Streptomyces venezuelae: one gene and its partners. The protein of the gene in region 1 interacts with the protein of each later gene in a pairwise test. Links are inferred from orthologs where the notes say so. Each region holds a gene or a part of one and is shown on either strand. Other genes may lie near its edges.

Region 1 (5,963 bases):
GGGGGCGGAGAGGATCGCGGCGATCTCGGGGCGCGGCACGGGCGGGGGCGCGCAGATGCCGGTGAGCTCCTTGGGGCGGACGGCCTTGGTGATCCAGGCGCGGTCGAGGACGCGCCGCTCGTCGGCCTCGGCGACCAGGTCCTCGGACTGGTTGTAGTCGCCGTCGGCGGCCTGTACGGCCCACAGGTGGACGGCGACGCCGTGTTCCTTGGCGGCCATCATGCCGGGCAGCAGGTCGCCGTCGCCGGTGACGAGCACGACGTCGGAGCAGGCGCGGTTGCGGGCCAGCTCGGTCAGTTCGGCGTGCATGGCGGCGTCGACGCCCTTCTGCGCCCACCGGCCGTCGCTGCGCGTCAGGGCGCCCAGGCGGACGGTGACGCGCGGCATGACGCGCAGCCTGCGGTGTTCTGGCTGGGGGACGCGGTCGGGGGCGCCGTCGAACCAGTAGATGCGCAGGAGGGGGCGCTCGGTGTCGGCTTCCGCGCGCTCGCGCAGGCCCTGGATGAGGGCGGAGTGATCGACGGTGATCCGGGACCTGGACGGTTCGCCGGCGAGGAGACTCGCGGCGGCACCCAGCAGATAACCGGCGTCCACCAGGACGATGCAGCGATCCACGCGGTCCACCCTCTTTCCCTGGAGGTTCCCTGACGTGCCTGGAGGTTCCAGGACGGTGCTACGCGCCTGGAGGTCTCTGGACGTTCCCTCGTAGGCCCACGAAGACACCCTGTCCGGCCGACGAATCAGGGGTGCGGGTCCGCGTCGGGTTCCCTTCGAGTCTGCCCGACCCGGCGGAGGTTAACGGCCGGAACTCGATCTTCGGCGTGGCGCTTCCGCGGATCGCTCCCCGACTGGCCTTATTACGCACGGTAATTCTCCGAAATGCACACTTTGCCGCCATATGTGAATCTGGTCGCGTCCTGGCCCCCAGATCCCCCTCAGGAGGAAGATCACTATGGCCAAGAACAAGAACCGCAAGCAGGGCGGCGAGCAGAACCGCTCCTCGCAGGCCGAGCAGGCACAGGAGCAGGCCAAGTCGACCGCGACGGAGGCCCAGTCCCCGCTGCAGTCGCAGGCCCAGGGAAGCCCTGCCGATGTTGCCCGTAAGCACCAGCGACGCTTCGGTCACAACTGACCCGCACCCAGGCACACATGGCACGCGTGAGGGGCGCACCCGTTCCGGGTGTCGCCCCTCATGGCGTCCGTCGGCCGGTGAGCCGGTGCGGGATCAGCCGGCCAGGCAGGACGGGCCGAGCAGCACCTTCAGGTCGCCGAAGAGCGCCGGGTCCGGCTTCACGCGGTGCCGGTCGAGCCGCAGCACGGTGGTCTTCTGCGCTCCTTGCAGCTTGATCCGGACCTCGCTGTTGCCGCGGTGGTGGCTGAGGACCTCGCCGAGGCGGGTGATCATCGGCGGGCTCACCTTGACCGTCGGGATCGTGATGATCACGGGCGCGTTGGTGCCCGCGTTCGACAGGTCGGGGACCTGCATCTCCATCGCGACGAGCCGCGGCACGTCCTCGCGCTTGTCGAGGCGGCCCTTGACGAACACCACGGCGTCCTCGACGAGTTGCGTCGACACCAGCTGGTAGGTGGCCGGGAAGAACATGCACTCGATGGAGCCCGCGAGGTCCTCGACGGTGGCGATGGCCCAGGCGTTGCCCTGCTTGGTCATCTTGCGCTGCAGGCCCGAGATGATGCCGCCGATGGTCACGACCGACCCGTCGGAGAAGTCACCGCCGGTGAGCTGCCCGATGCCCGCGTCCGCCTTGTCGGAGAGCACGTGCTCCAGACCGAAGAGCGGGTGGTCGGAGACGTACAGGCCGAGCATCTCGCGCTCCTGGGCGAGCAGGTAGGTCTTCTCCCACTCGTCCTCGGAGAACTCCACGTCGAGGCCGAAGCCCGGCTCGTCGCCGCCGGACTCCTCGCCCATCCCCCCGAAGAGGTCGAACTGGCCCTCGGCCTCCTTGCGCTTGACCGCGACCACGTTGTCGATCATCGGCTCGTACTGCGCCGTGAGGCCCTTGCGGGTGTGCCCCATCGTGTCGAAGGCGCCCGCCTTGATCAGCGACTCCGTGGTGCGCTTGTTGCAGGCGGTGGCCTCGACCTTGTCCAGGTAGTCGGGGAAGGAGGTGAACTTCCCCTTCGCCTTGCGCGACCGGATGATCGACTCCACCACGTTCGAACCGACGTTCCTGACGGCCTCCAGACCGAACAGGATCGTGTCGTCGCCCTGGGCGGCGAAGTTGTGCACCGATTCGTTCACGTTCGGCGGGAGCACCTTGATGCCCATGCGGCGGCACTCGTTCAGATAGACGGCCGACTTGTCCTTGTCGTCCTTCACCGAGGTGAGCAGCGCGGCCATGTACTCGGCCGGGTAGTTCGCCTTCAGGTAGGCGGTCCAGTAGGTGACGAGGCCGTACGCGGAGGAGTGCGCCTTGTTGAACGCGTACCCGGCGAACGGGACCAGGACGTCCCACAGGGCCTGGATCGCCTCGTCCGAGTAGCCGTTCTTCCGGGCGCCCGCCTGGAAGAGGACGAAGTTCTTCTCCAGCTCCTCGGGCTTCTTCTTGCCCATCACGCGGCGCAGGATGTCGGCTTCGCCGAGCGAGTACCCGGCGACGATCTGCGCGGCCTTCTGCACCTGCTCCTGGTACACGATGAGGCCGTAGGTGAGGCCGAGCGTCTCCTTCAGGGGCTCTTCGAGCTCCGGGTGGATCGGCGTGATCTCCTGGCGGCCGTTCTTGCGCTCGGCGTAGTTGATGTGCGAGTTCATGCCCATCGGGCCCGGCCGGTACAGGGCCGAGACGGCGGAGATGTCCTCGAAGTTGTCGGGCTGCATCTGGCGAAGCAGCGAGCGCATCGGGCCGCCGTCGAACTGGAAGACGCCGAGCGTCTCACCGCGGCAGAGCAGCTCGAAGGTCTTCGGGTCGTCGAGCGGGAGGGAGAGCATCTCCAGGTCGATGCCCTTGCCCGCCCGGACCATCTTGACGGCGTCGTCCATGATGGTGAGGTTGCGCAGGCCCAGGAAGTCCATCTTGAGCAGGCCGAGCGACTCGCACTGGGGGTAGTCCCACTGCGTGATCGTCACGCCGTCGGTGTGCCGGGTCCAGAGCGGGGCGTGGTCGACGATCGGCTCGCTGGACATGATCACGCCGGCCGCGTGCACGCCCATCTGCCGGACCAGGCCCTCGACGCCCTTCGCGGTGTCGATGACCTTCTTGACGTCCGGCTCGTTCTCGTACATCCCCCGGATCTCGCCCGCTTCGCTGTAGCGCGGGTGCTTGGGGTCGGTGATGCCGGAGAGGTCGATGCCCTTGCCGAGGACGTCGGCGGGCATCGCCTTGGTGAGGCGGTCGCCCATCGCGTACGGATATCCGAGCACGCGCGCGGAGTCCTTGATCGCGTTCTTCGCCTTGATCTTGCCGTACGTGCCGATCATGGCGACCTTGTCGGCGCCGTATTTCTCCGTCACGTACCTGATCACCTCGACGCGCCTGCGCTCGTCGAAGTCGATGTCGACATCGGGCATGGAGACGCGCTCGGGGTTGAGGAACCGCTCGAAGATCAGTCCGTGCGTGATCGGGTCGAGGTCGGTGATGCCCATCGCGTACGCCACGATCGAGCCGGCCGCGGAGCCTCGGCCGGGGCCGACCGCGATGCCGTTGTTCTTGGCCCACATGATGAAGTCGGCGACGACCAGGAAGTACCCCGGGAACCCCATCTGGATGATGATGTCCATCTCGTACTCGGCCTGCTTCTGCCGGTCCTCGGGGACACCGCCCGGGTAGCGGCGCTCCATGCCGCGGCGGACCTCCTCCTGGAACCAGGTGACCTCGGTGAAGCCCTCCGGGATGTCGAACTTCGGCATCAGGTCGCGCTTCTCGAACATGCCCGTGGTGTCGATCTGCTCGGCCACCAGGAGCGTGTTGCGGCAGCCCTCCTGCCACGCGTCCGAGGAGTCGATGGCGTACATCTCGTCCGTGGACTTCAGGTAGTAGCCCGTCCCGTCGAAGCGGAAGCGGTCCGGGTCCGAGAGGTTCTTGCCGGTCTGGATGCAGAGCAGCGCGTCGTGCGCTACGGACTCGTGCGCGTACGTGTAGTGCGAGTCGTTCGTCACCAGGGGCGGGATGCCGAGCTTCTTGCCGACCCGCAGCAGGTCGTCGCGGACCCGGCGCTCGATGTCGATGCCGTGGTCCATCAGCTCCAGGAAGTACCGGTCCTTGCCGAAGATGTCCTGGTAGTCCGAGGCCGCCTGCACCGCCTCGTCGAACTGGCCGAGCCGCAGCCGCGTCTGCAGCTCGCCCGAGGGGCAGCCGGTGGAGGCGATCAGCCCCTCCGACCACTGGGAGATGGTCTCCTTGTCCATGCGGGGCCACTTCTGCAGCCAGCCCTCCGCGTAGGCGTCCGAGGAGAGCCGGAAGAGGTTGTGCAGGCCCGTCTTGTTCGCCGCCCAGATCGTTTTGTGCGTGTAACCACCCGAACCGGACACGTCGTCGCGCTTCTGGTGCGGCTGGCCCCACTGGATCTTCCGCTTGTTGCGGCGCGACTCCGGCGCCACGTACGCCTCGATGCCGATGATCGGCGTGACGCCCGCCTTCTGCGCCGAGTGGAAGAAGTCGTACGCACCGTGCAGGTTGCCGTGGTCGGACATGGCGATGTGCGTCATGCCCATCTCATTGGCCGCGTTGAACATGTCCTTGAGCCGCGCGGCACCGTCAAGCAGCGAGTACTGGGTGTGCACGTGCAGGTGCGTGAAGGGCGGCTTGGTCACGGTGGAAGGCCTCCGGCGAACGAGGGGTGACAGGCTGCGGGCAGTCTGGGGGGACAGCGTGGAAGTCTAATCCGGAGCGCCGACAGCCGACGGGCACTCGGGGGTACGGTCGAGCGTTGGAAGGGACGGAACACCTGTCCCGAGGGGCGGAAGATCCCCCTGTTCCCGTGGGCGGAATGTCCGCCCCCATGTCACGCACCACCCCCGTACCAGGAGGCACCCAGCGATGTCGGTCCCGCAGCCCACGGCTGAGCAGCGCGGCGAGGAGATCCTCACCGTCTTCGACACCGCGTTCGGCGAGCTGCTCGCCGCGGACCCCGCCGCGTTCCGGGTCAAGTTCCGGAAGATGGCCTCCTCCGCCTTCGCGTTCTACCGCGGCACGGCCTGTCTGTTCTACGGCGACCTGGAGCGCGAGCAGCACGGCGGGCCGTACCTCGACGACCGCACGGGCCGGGTGTGGATCCACGGCGACCTGCACGCCGAGAACTTCGGCACGTACATGGACGCGCAGGGCCGCCTGATCTTCAACGTGAACGACTTCGACGAGGCGTACGTGGGGCCCTTCACCTGGGACCTGAAGCGCTTCGCGGCCTCCGTGGCCCTCATCGGGTACTCGAAGGCGCTCGGCGACGACCAGATCACCGACCTCGTGCGGACGTACGCGGCGGCGTACCGCGAGCGGATCCACGACCTGGCGACGGGCGCCAAGAGCGACGAGGTGCCGCCCTTCACCCTGGACACCGCCCAGGGCCCGCTCCTGGACGCGCTGCGCGACGCCCGGTCCCTGACCCGCTTCGGGCTGCTCGACTCGATGACCGAGATCCGCGACTTCGAGCGCCGCTTCGCGGCCGGCGGCGGCTCCATCGAGCTCGACGCCGCCACGCGGTACAAGGTCCTCGCCGCGTTCGACGGCTATCTGGAGACGCTGCCGGAGTCCTCGCTGACCCGCCCCGACTCGTACCGCGTGAAGGACGTCGTGGGCCGTCGCGGCATCGGCATCGGCTCCGCGGGCCTCCCGTCGTACAACATCCTCCTGGAGGGCAACAGCGACGCCCTGGAGAACGACGTCGTGATCTACCTCAAGCAGGCGCAGACCCCCGCCGTCTCGCGTCACATCACGGACCCGGCGGTCCGTGGCTACTTCCAGCACGAGGGCCACCGCACGGTCATCTCGCAGCGCGCGCTCCAGGCCCAC
Region 2 (3,029 bases), 1.9 Mb from region 1 along the record:
GGCCTTCTGCCGGCGGAGGATACGAGATTCGAACTCGTGAGGGGTTGCCCCCAACACGCTTTCCAAGCGTGCGCCCTAGGCCACTAGGCGAATCCTCCGCCGCAAACAATACAAGACGTTGGGCAGTGCTCGCGAACACGATCCACTCGCGGGACTCCCGAGGGAGTCTCGAGGGGGTCACGGGGGCTGAACCGTTCCTCCCGGCGTCGCTTCCACGCCCCGGGATCCGCTACTGTGGGGGCCAGCCCCTCACGTGGCGCTATCTGACTGAACTCCCCCAGGGCCGGAAGGCAGCAAGGGTAGGTCGGCTCTGGCGGGTGCGTGGGGGGCGCTTTGCGTTCCGGTGCGGTCCGCGTTGTCGGTGGTCGCCTATAACCTCGTATGCGTGTCGTCTCTCGCCTTGTACCGCCGCTATCGCCCGGAGTCGTTCGCCGAGGTCATCGGGCAGGAGCATGTGACCGACCCGCTGCAGCAGGCGCTGCGGAACAACCGGGTCAACCATGCCTACCTGTTCAGTGGCCCGCGCGGCTGCGGCAAGACGACGAGCGCGCGCATCCTGGCCCGCTGCCTCAACTGTGAGCAAGGTCCCACTCCCACGCCCTGCGGCGAGTGCCAGTCCTGCCGCGACCTGGCGCGGAACGGGCCGGGTTCCATCGACGTCATCGAGATCGACGCCGCTTCGCACGGTGGTGTGGACGACGCGCGTGACCTGCGCGAGAAGGCTTTCTTCGGTCCCGCATCCAGCCGGTACAAGATCTACATCATCGACGAGGCCCACATGGTCACCTCGGCGGGCTTCAACGCCCTCCTGAAGGTGGTCGAGGAGCCCCCGGAGCACCTCAAGTTCATCTTCGCGACGACCGAGCCCGAGAAGGTCATCGGCACGATCCGGTCGCGCACCCACCACTACCCGTTCCGGCTCGTGCCCCCCGGCACCCTCCGCGACTACCTCGCCGAGGTCTGCGGCCGCGAGGACATGGCCGTCGAGGACGGGGTTTTCCCGCTGGTCGTGCGGGCCGGTGCCGGATCCGTGCGTGACTCCATGTCCGTCATGGACCAGCTCCTCGCCGGCGCTCGCGAGGACGGTGTGACGTATGCCATGGCGACGTCCCTCCTCGGGTACACGGACGGCTCGCTGCTCGACTCCGTCATCGAGGCCTTCGCCTCCGGAGACGGCGCCGCGGCCTTCGAGGTCGTGGACCGCGTCATCGAGGGCGGCAACGACCCGCGCCGCTTCGTCGCCGACCTCCTGGAGCGGCTGCGGGACCTCGTGATCCTCGCCGCCGTGCCGGACGCCGCCGAGAAGGGGCTCATCGACGCCCCCGCCGACGTCGTGGAGCGCATGCAGGCGCAGGCCGGTGTCTTCGGCGGCGCCGAGCTCAGCCGTGCGGCCGACCTCGTGAACGAGGGCCTGACCGAGATGCGGGGCGCCACCTCGCCGCGCCTCCAGCTGGAGCTGATCTGTGCCCGCGTGCTGCTCCCCGCGGCCTACGACGACGAGCGCTCCGTCATGGCCCGGCTCGAGCGCCTGGAGCGCGGCGGGAACTTCGTGCCCGGTGGGCAGGGGCCCGGCCCCTCCATGGGGTACGTTCCCGGGCCCGAGGCTCATGCGGGCGTGCAGCAGCCCGGGGCGGCCATGCCGCCTGTGGGCCCTGCGGGTGGTTCCGCGCCTGCCCCGCAGGGGCCGCCGGTGCCTCCGGGCGGCGGGCCCGCGGCTGCGCGGGCGGCCGTGCGGGGCGCAGGCGGAGCGCCTGAGGCGGCCCCGTCGGCGGTTCCTGCCGCGGCCCCGGCTCCGCAGGCGAGTGCTCCGCCGCCCGCGGCGACGCCCCCTGCCGCTCCTGCTGCTCCGGCCCCCGCTGCTGAACCCACGGGTGAGCGTCGGCCCGGGGGCTGGCCCACGGCTTCGGCTCCCGCCGCCCAGACGTCGTCCACGCCCCGCCCGGGCGGATGGCCGACGGCTGCGTCCGCGGGCAGTGCCTCACCGGCCGCCTCCGCCCCGGCCCCGCAGGCTGCTGCCGCTCCGGCCGCCGCCCCCCAGCCCTCGCAGGCCGCCGCACCGATGGCGTCGGCACCCGCGGGCGGGCCCGACCCGCGTTCCCTCTGGCCGAACATCCTGGAAGCGGTGAAGAACCGCCGCCGTTTCACGTGGATCCTGCTCAGCCAGAACGCCCAGGTGGCGGGGTTCGACGGGACGACCCTGCAGATCGGCTTCGTCAACGCGGGCGCGCGGGACAACTTCGCGAGCAGCGGCAGTGAGGACGTGCTGCGGCAGGCGCTGTCCGAGCAGTTCGGGGTGCAGTGGAAGGTCGAGGCGATCGTCGACCCGTCCGGCGGCTCGGCGCCTCCGCCTGCGGCCGGCAACTTCGGCGGCGGTGGTGTGCCGTCGGGAGCGGGGAGCTTCGGCGGTGGCGCCCCCCAGCCTCCGCGCGCTGCCGCGCCCCAGCAACAGGCCCCCTCCCCGGCGGCTCCGGCCCCGTACTCTCCGCCCGCTCCGGCCCCGGAGCCGACTCCGGCTCCCGCTCCGGTCGCGGCCCCGCCCCGGGAGCACATCTCGCCCGAGGACGACATTCCCGAGGACGACGACCCGGACCTGGTCGAGTCGGCCCTGTCGGGCCACGACCTGATCGTGCGCGAGCTGGGCGCGACGGTGGTCGACGAATACCCGAACGAATAACCGCGCCGCCGCGCCGCCGCGCCGCCGCGCCGCCGCGCCGCCGCGCCGCCGCGAAGCGGCGGGGTGGTCCGGAGCGGGCCCGCATCCGAAGGGCACCGAACGCGCCGGGAACTGGAGGAACGTACAGGAGGGGGCAGCGCGTCCAGTGGGTGGCCCGTACGAAACGGGAAGGCGTGCGCGGGCTACCCTGACCCCGTGAAGGTCCTCGTCATCGGCAGTGGTGCCCGCGAACACGCCCTGTGCCGCTCTCTGTCCCTCGACCCCGACGTCTCCGAGCTGCACTGCGCCCCCGGCAACGCCGGCATCGCAGCAGTGGCCGAGCTGCACACCGTCGACGCCCTCGACGGCGCCGCCG
Region 3 (2,710 bases), 2.8 Mb from region 1 along the record:
CGGCCAAGGTGACGCCGCCGCCGGCCAAGGACACCTTCGACATGATGAAGATGTTCGAGGAGCTCGGAAAGCTCGGCGAGGACGGCAAGGGCGCCGGTTCGGACAGCGCCTTCTGACCGGATTTGCTTGACGCGACCCCGTTCGCGTACTCTTCCACAGAAGCCAAAGACCGCTGGTCGTTGCCGTGTTCTCGCTAGAGGGTGCGGTGGCCGAAGGATCCGCTGAAACGGCGGACGACCCGCGCAGGTGACTGTGGATGTGCTCCTGGATCGTATGCGATTCGGTTGAGCTCACGCCCCGTGCGCCTGCGCCGGGGCGTTTCGTTTTGTCGGCCCCTTCTGAGCGGTCCTCATCACCCGGAAGGAGGCCGACGCTCTATGCCGACGCCCGACAAGGCTGCCGCGGTAGCCGAGCTCACGGACAAGTTCCGCAGCTCGAACGCCGCCGTGCTGACCGAGTACCGGGGTCTCACCGTGGCCCAGCTCAAGCAGCTGCGCCGTTCGCTCGGTGAGAACTCCGAGTACGCCGTGGTGAAGAACACGCTGACCAAGATCGCGGCCAACGAGGCCGGGATCAACACGCTGGACGACCTGTTCACGGGTCCGACGGCGGTCGCCTTCGTCACCGGTGACCCGGTGGAGTCGGCGAAGGGTCTTCGTGACTTCGCCAAGGAGAACCCGAACCTCGTCATCAAGGGCGGTGTCCTTGACGGCAAGGCGCTGTCCGCCGACGAGTTCAAGAAGCTCGCGGACCTCGAGTCCCGCGAGGTTCTGCTCGCCAAGCTGGCGGGCGCCATGAAGGGCAAGCAGTCGCAGGCTGCCGCGCTCTTCCAGGCGCTTCCCTCGAAGTTCGTCCGCACCGCGGAGGCGCTTCGTGCCAAGAAGGCCGAGCAGGGCGGTGCCGAGTAATTCGGCTCGCACATTGACCGCCGCCTGAGGCGACGGTCACCGCGGGCCCAACGTACGCCCGCCTTCATATACACCCGGCACCAGCCGAATTAGTGGAAGGATCGCCCATCATGGCGAAGCTCAGCCAGGAAGACCTGCTTGCCCAGTTCGAGGAGCTCACGCTCATCGAGCTCGCCGAGTTCGTGAAGGCCTTCGAGGAGAAGTTCGACGTCACCGCCGCCGCTCCGGTCGCCGTTGCCGCTGGTGGCGCCGCTGCCGCCCCGGCCGAGGCCGAGGCCGAGCAGGACGAGTTCGACGTCATCCTCACGGGCGCCGGCGAGAAGAAGATCCAGGTCATCAAGGTCGTGCGTGAGCTGACCTCCCTGGGCCTGAAGGAGGCCAAGGACCTCGTCGACGGCACCCCGAAGCCGGTCCTCGAGAAGGTCGCCAAGGACGCCGCGGAGAAGGCCGCCGAGGCCCTCAAGGGCGCCGGCGCCTCCGTCGAGGTCAAGTGACCTCACGAGTCGTCTGACTCTCTTTCCCGTCCGTACGGCTGAGGCTGTAACGCACGGGTCGCCAAAGGCGATCACCCATGTGGGTGGTCGCCTTTCGGCGTTCACCGGCGTCCCGCGGAGGGTGCCTTGCGATGTCGGTCCCGGCGAGTATGGTGATCTTCGTCGTGCCTCGGGACGGCCCGTGACGGTGACGATCTCTGAGTGATGTCGGGGCTGGGGGGCCTTGACGAACCGCACGCAGCGCGCAATTCTCAGGACGCGTCGTCACAACGATCCGGATCCGAGGCATGGATCGGCGGCGAAGAGGGCAGTATCGATGTGCATCGAGGGCGTGGCTTGCAGCAGGGGTTGAGAACAACGAGGGTCTTCAAAAACCCGCACTGGACATCAGTGGGCCGAGTGGCTACACTGACCCTTTGCGCTGCCTGTTAGCTGCCTCCTGCCCGTCACCAGGGGCATGCCCATGCTTGAGCACTGTGGATCCGAACCTCCCTGACCTGGGATGTCCGTCTCTGTGTCCAGCCTGGGACCGGTACGCGCGTAGTGAGTCCGAGCCCTCGGAAGGACCCCCTCTTGGCCGCCTCGCGCACTGCCTCGACCGCGAATACGAACAACGGCGCCAGCACCGCCCCGCTGCGCATCTCCTTTGCAAAGATCAAGGAGCCCCTCGAGGTTCCGAACCTTCTTGCGCTGCAGACCGAGAGCTTTGACTGGCTGCTCGGCAATGACGCGTGGAAGGCTCGTGTCGAGGCGGCTCTGGAAAGCGGACAGGACGTCCCCACCAAGTCCGGTCTGGAGGAGATCTTCGAGGAGATCTCCCCGATCGAGGACTTCTCCGGGTCGATGTCCCTGACGTTCCGCGACCACCGTTTCGAGCCTCCGAAGAACTCGATCGACGAGTGCAAGGAGCGCGACTTCACGTTCGCCGCCCCGCTCTTCGTCACCGCCGAGTTCACCAACAACGAGACCGGCGAGATCAAGTCTCAGACGGTCTTCATGGGCGACTTCCCGCTCATGACGAACAAGGGCACCTTCGTCATCAACGGCACCGAGCGTGTCGTTGTGTCGCAGCTGGTCCGTTCGCCCGGTGTGTACTTCGATTCCTCCATCGACAAGACGTCCGACAAGGACATCTTCTCCGCCAAGATCATCCCGTCCCGGGGTGCCTGGCTGGAGATGGAGATCGACAAGCGCGACATGGTCGGTGTCCGCATCGACCGCAAGCGCAAGCAGTCGGTCACCGTTCTGCTCAAGGCTCTCGGTTGGACGACCGAGCAGATCCTCGAGGAGTTCGGCGAGTACGAGTCC

Evidence for each region. The genes of interacting proteins can lie anywhere in the genome.
Region 2: the proteins of dnaE (region 1) and DEJ47_RS18285 interact in binary tests that used the Escherichia coli proteins (3 or more experiments, as listed by UniProt). The link is inferred for Streptomyces venezuelae from one-to-one orthologs.
Region 3: the proteins of dnaE (region 1) and rplL interact in binary tests that used the Escherichia coli proteins (3 or more experiments, as listed by UniProt). The link is inferred for Streptomyces venezuelae from one-to-one orthologs.

The regions. Positions count from the first base shown.
Region 1 is NZ_CP029193.1:2,017,553-2,023,515, forward strand. Bases 1,026-5,100 are described here. They hold dnaE (DNA polymerase III subunit alpha), read right to left. Parts: upstream 4,769-5,100; coding sequence 1,226-4,768; downstream 1,026-1,225. Other genes in these bases: DEJ47_RS09380 (hypothetical protein), read left to right, coding at 1,026-1,132; DEJ47_RS09390 (DUF2252 domain-containing protein), read left to right, coding at 4,995-5,100. In the rest of the region: DEJ47_RS09375 (NYN domain-containing protein), read right to left, coding at 1-615; more of DEJ47_RS09380, read left to right, coding at 953-1,025; more of DEJ47_RS09390, read left to right, coding at 5,101-5,963. UniProt on the Escherichia coli protein: DNA polymerase III is a complex, multichain enzyme responsible for most of the replicative synthesis in bacteria. This DNA polymerase also exhibits 3' to 5' exonuclease activity. The alpha chain is the DNA polymerase catalytic subunit.
Region 2 is NZ_CP029193.1:3,961,450-3,964,478, reverse strand. It holds DEJ47_RS18285 (DNA polymerase III subunit gamma and tau), read left to right. Parts: upstream 1-385; coding sequence 386-2,674; downstream 2,675-3,029. Other genes in the region: purD (phosphoribosylamine--glycine ligase), read left to right, coding at 2,870-3,029. UniProt on the Escherichia coli protein: Part of the beta sliding clamp loading complex, which hydrolyzes ATP to load the beta clamp onto primed DNA to form the DNA replication pre-initiation complex.
Region 3 is NZ_CP029193.1:4,849,053-4,851,762, forward strand. It holds rplL (50S ribosomal protein L7/L12), read left to right. Parts: upstream 1-1,018; coding sequence 1,019-1,402; downstream 1,403-2,710. Other genes in the region: DEJ47_RS22520 (hypothetical protein), read left to right, coding at 1-116; rplJ (50S ribosomal protein L10), read left to right, coding at 378-908; rpoB (DNA-directed RNA polymerase subunit beta), read left to right, coding at 1,976-2,710. UniProt on the Escherichia coli protein: The binding site for several of the GTPase factors involved in protein synthesis (IF-2, EF-Tu, EF-G and RF3). Is thus essential for accurate translation.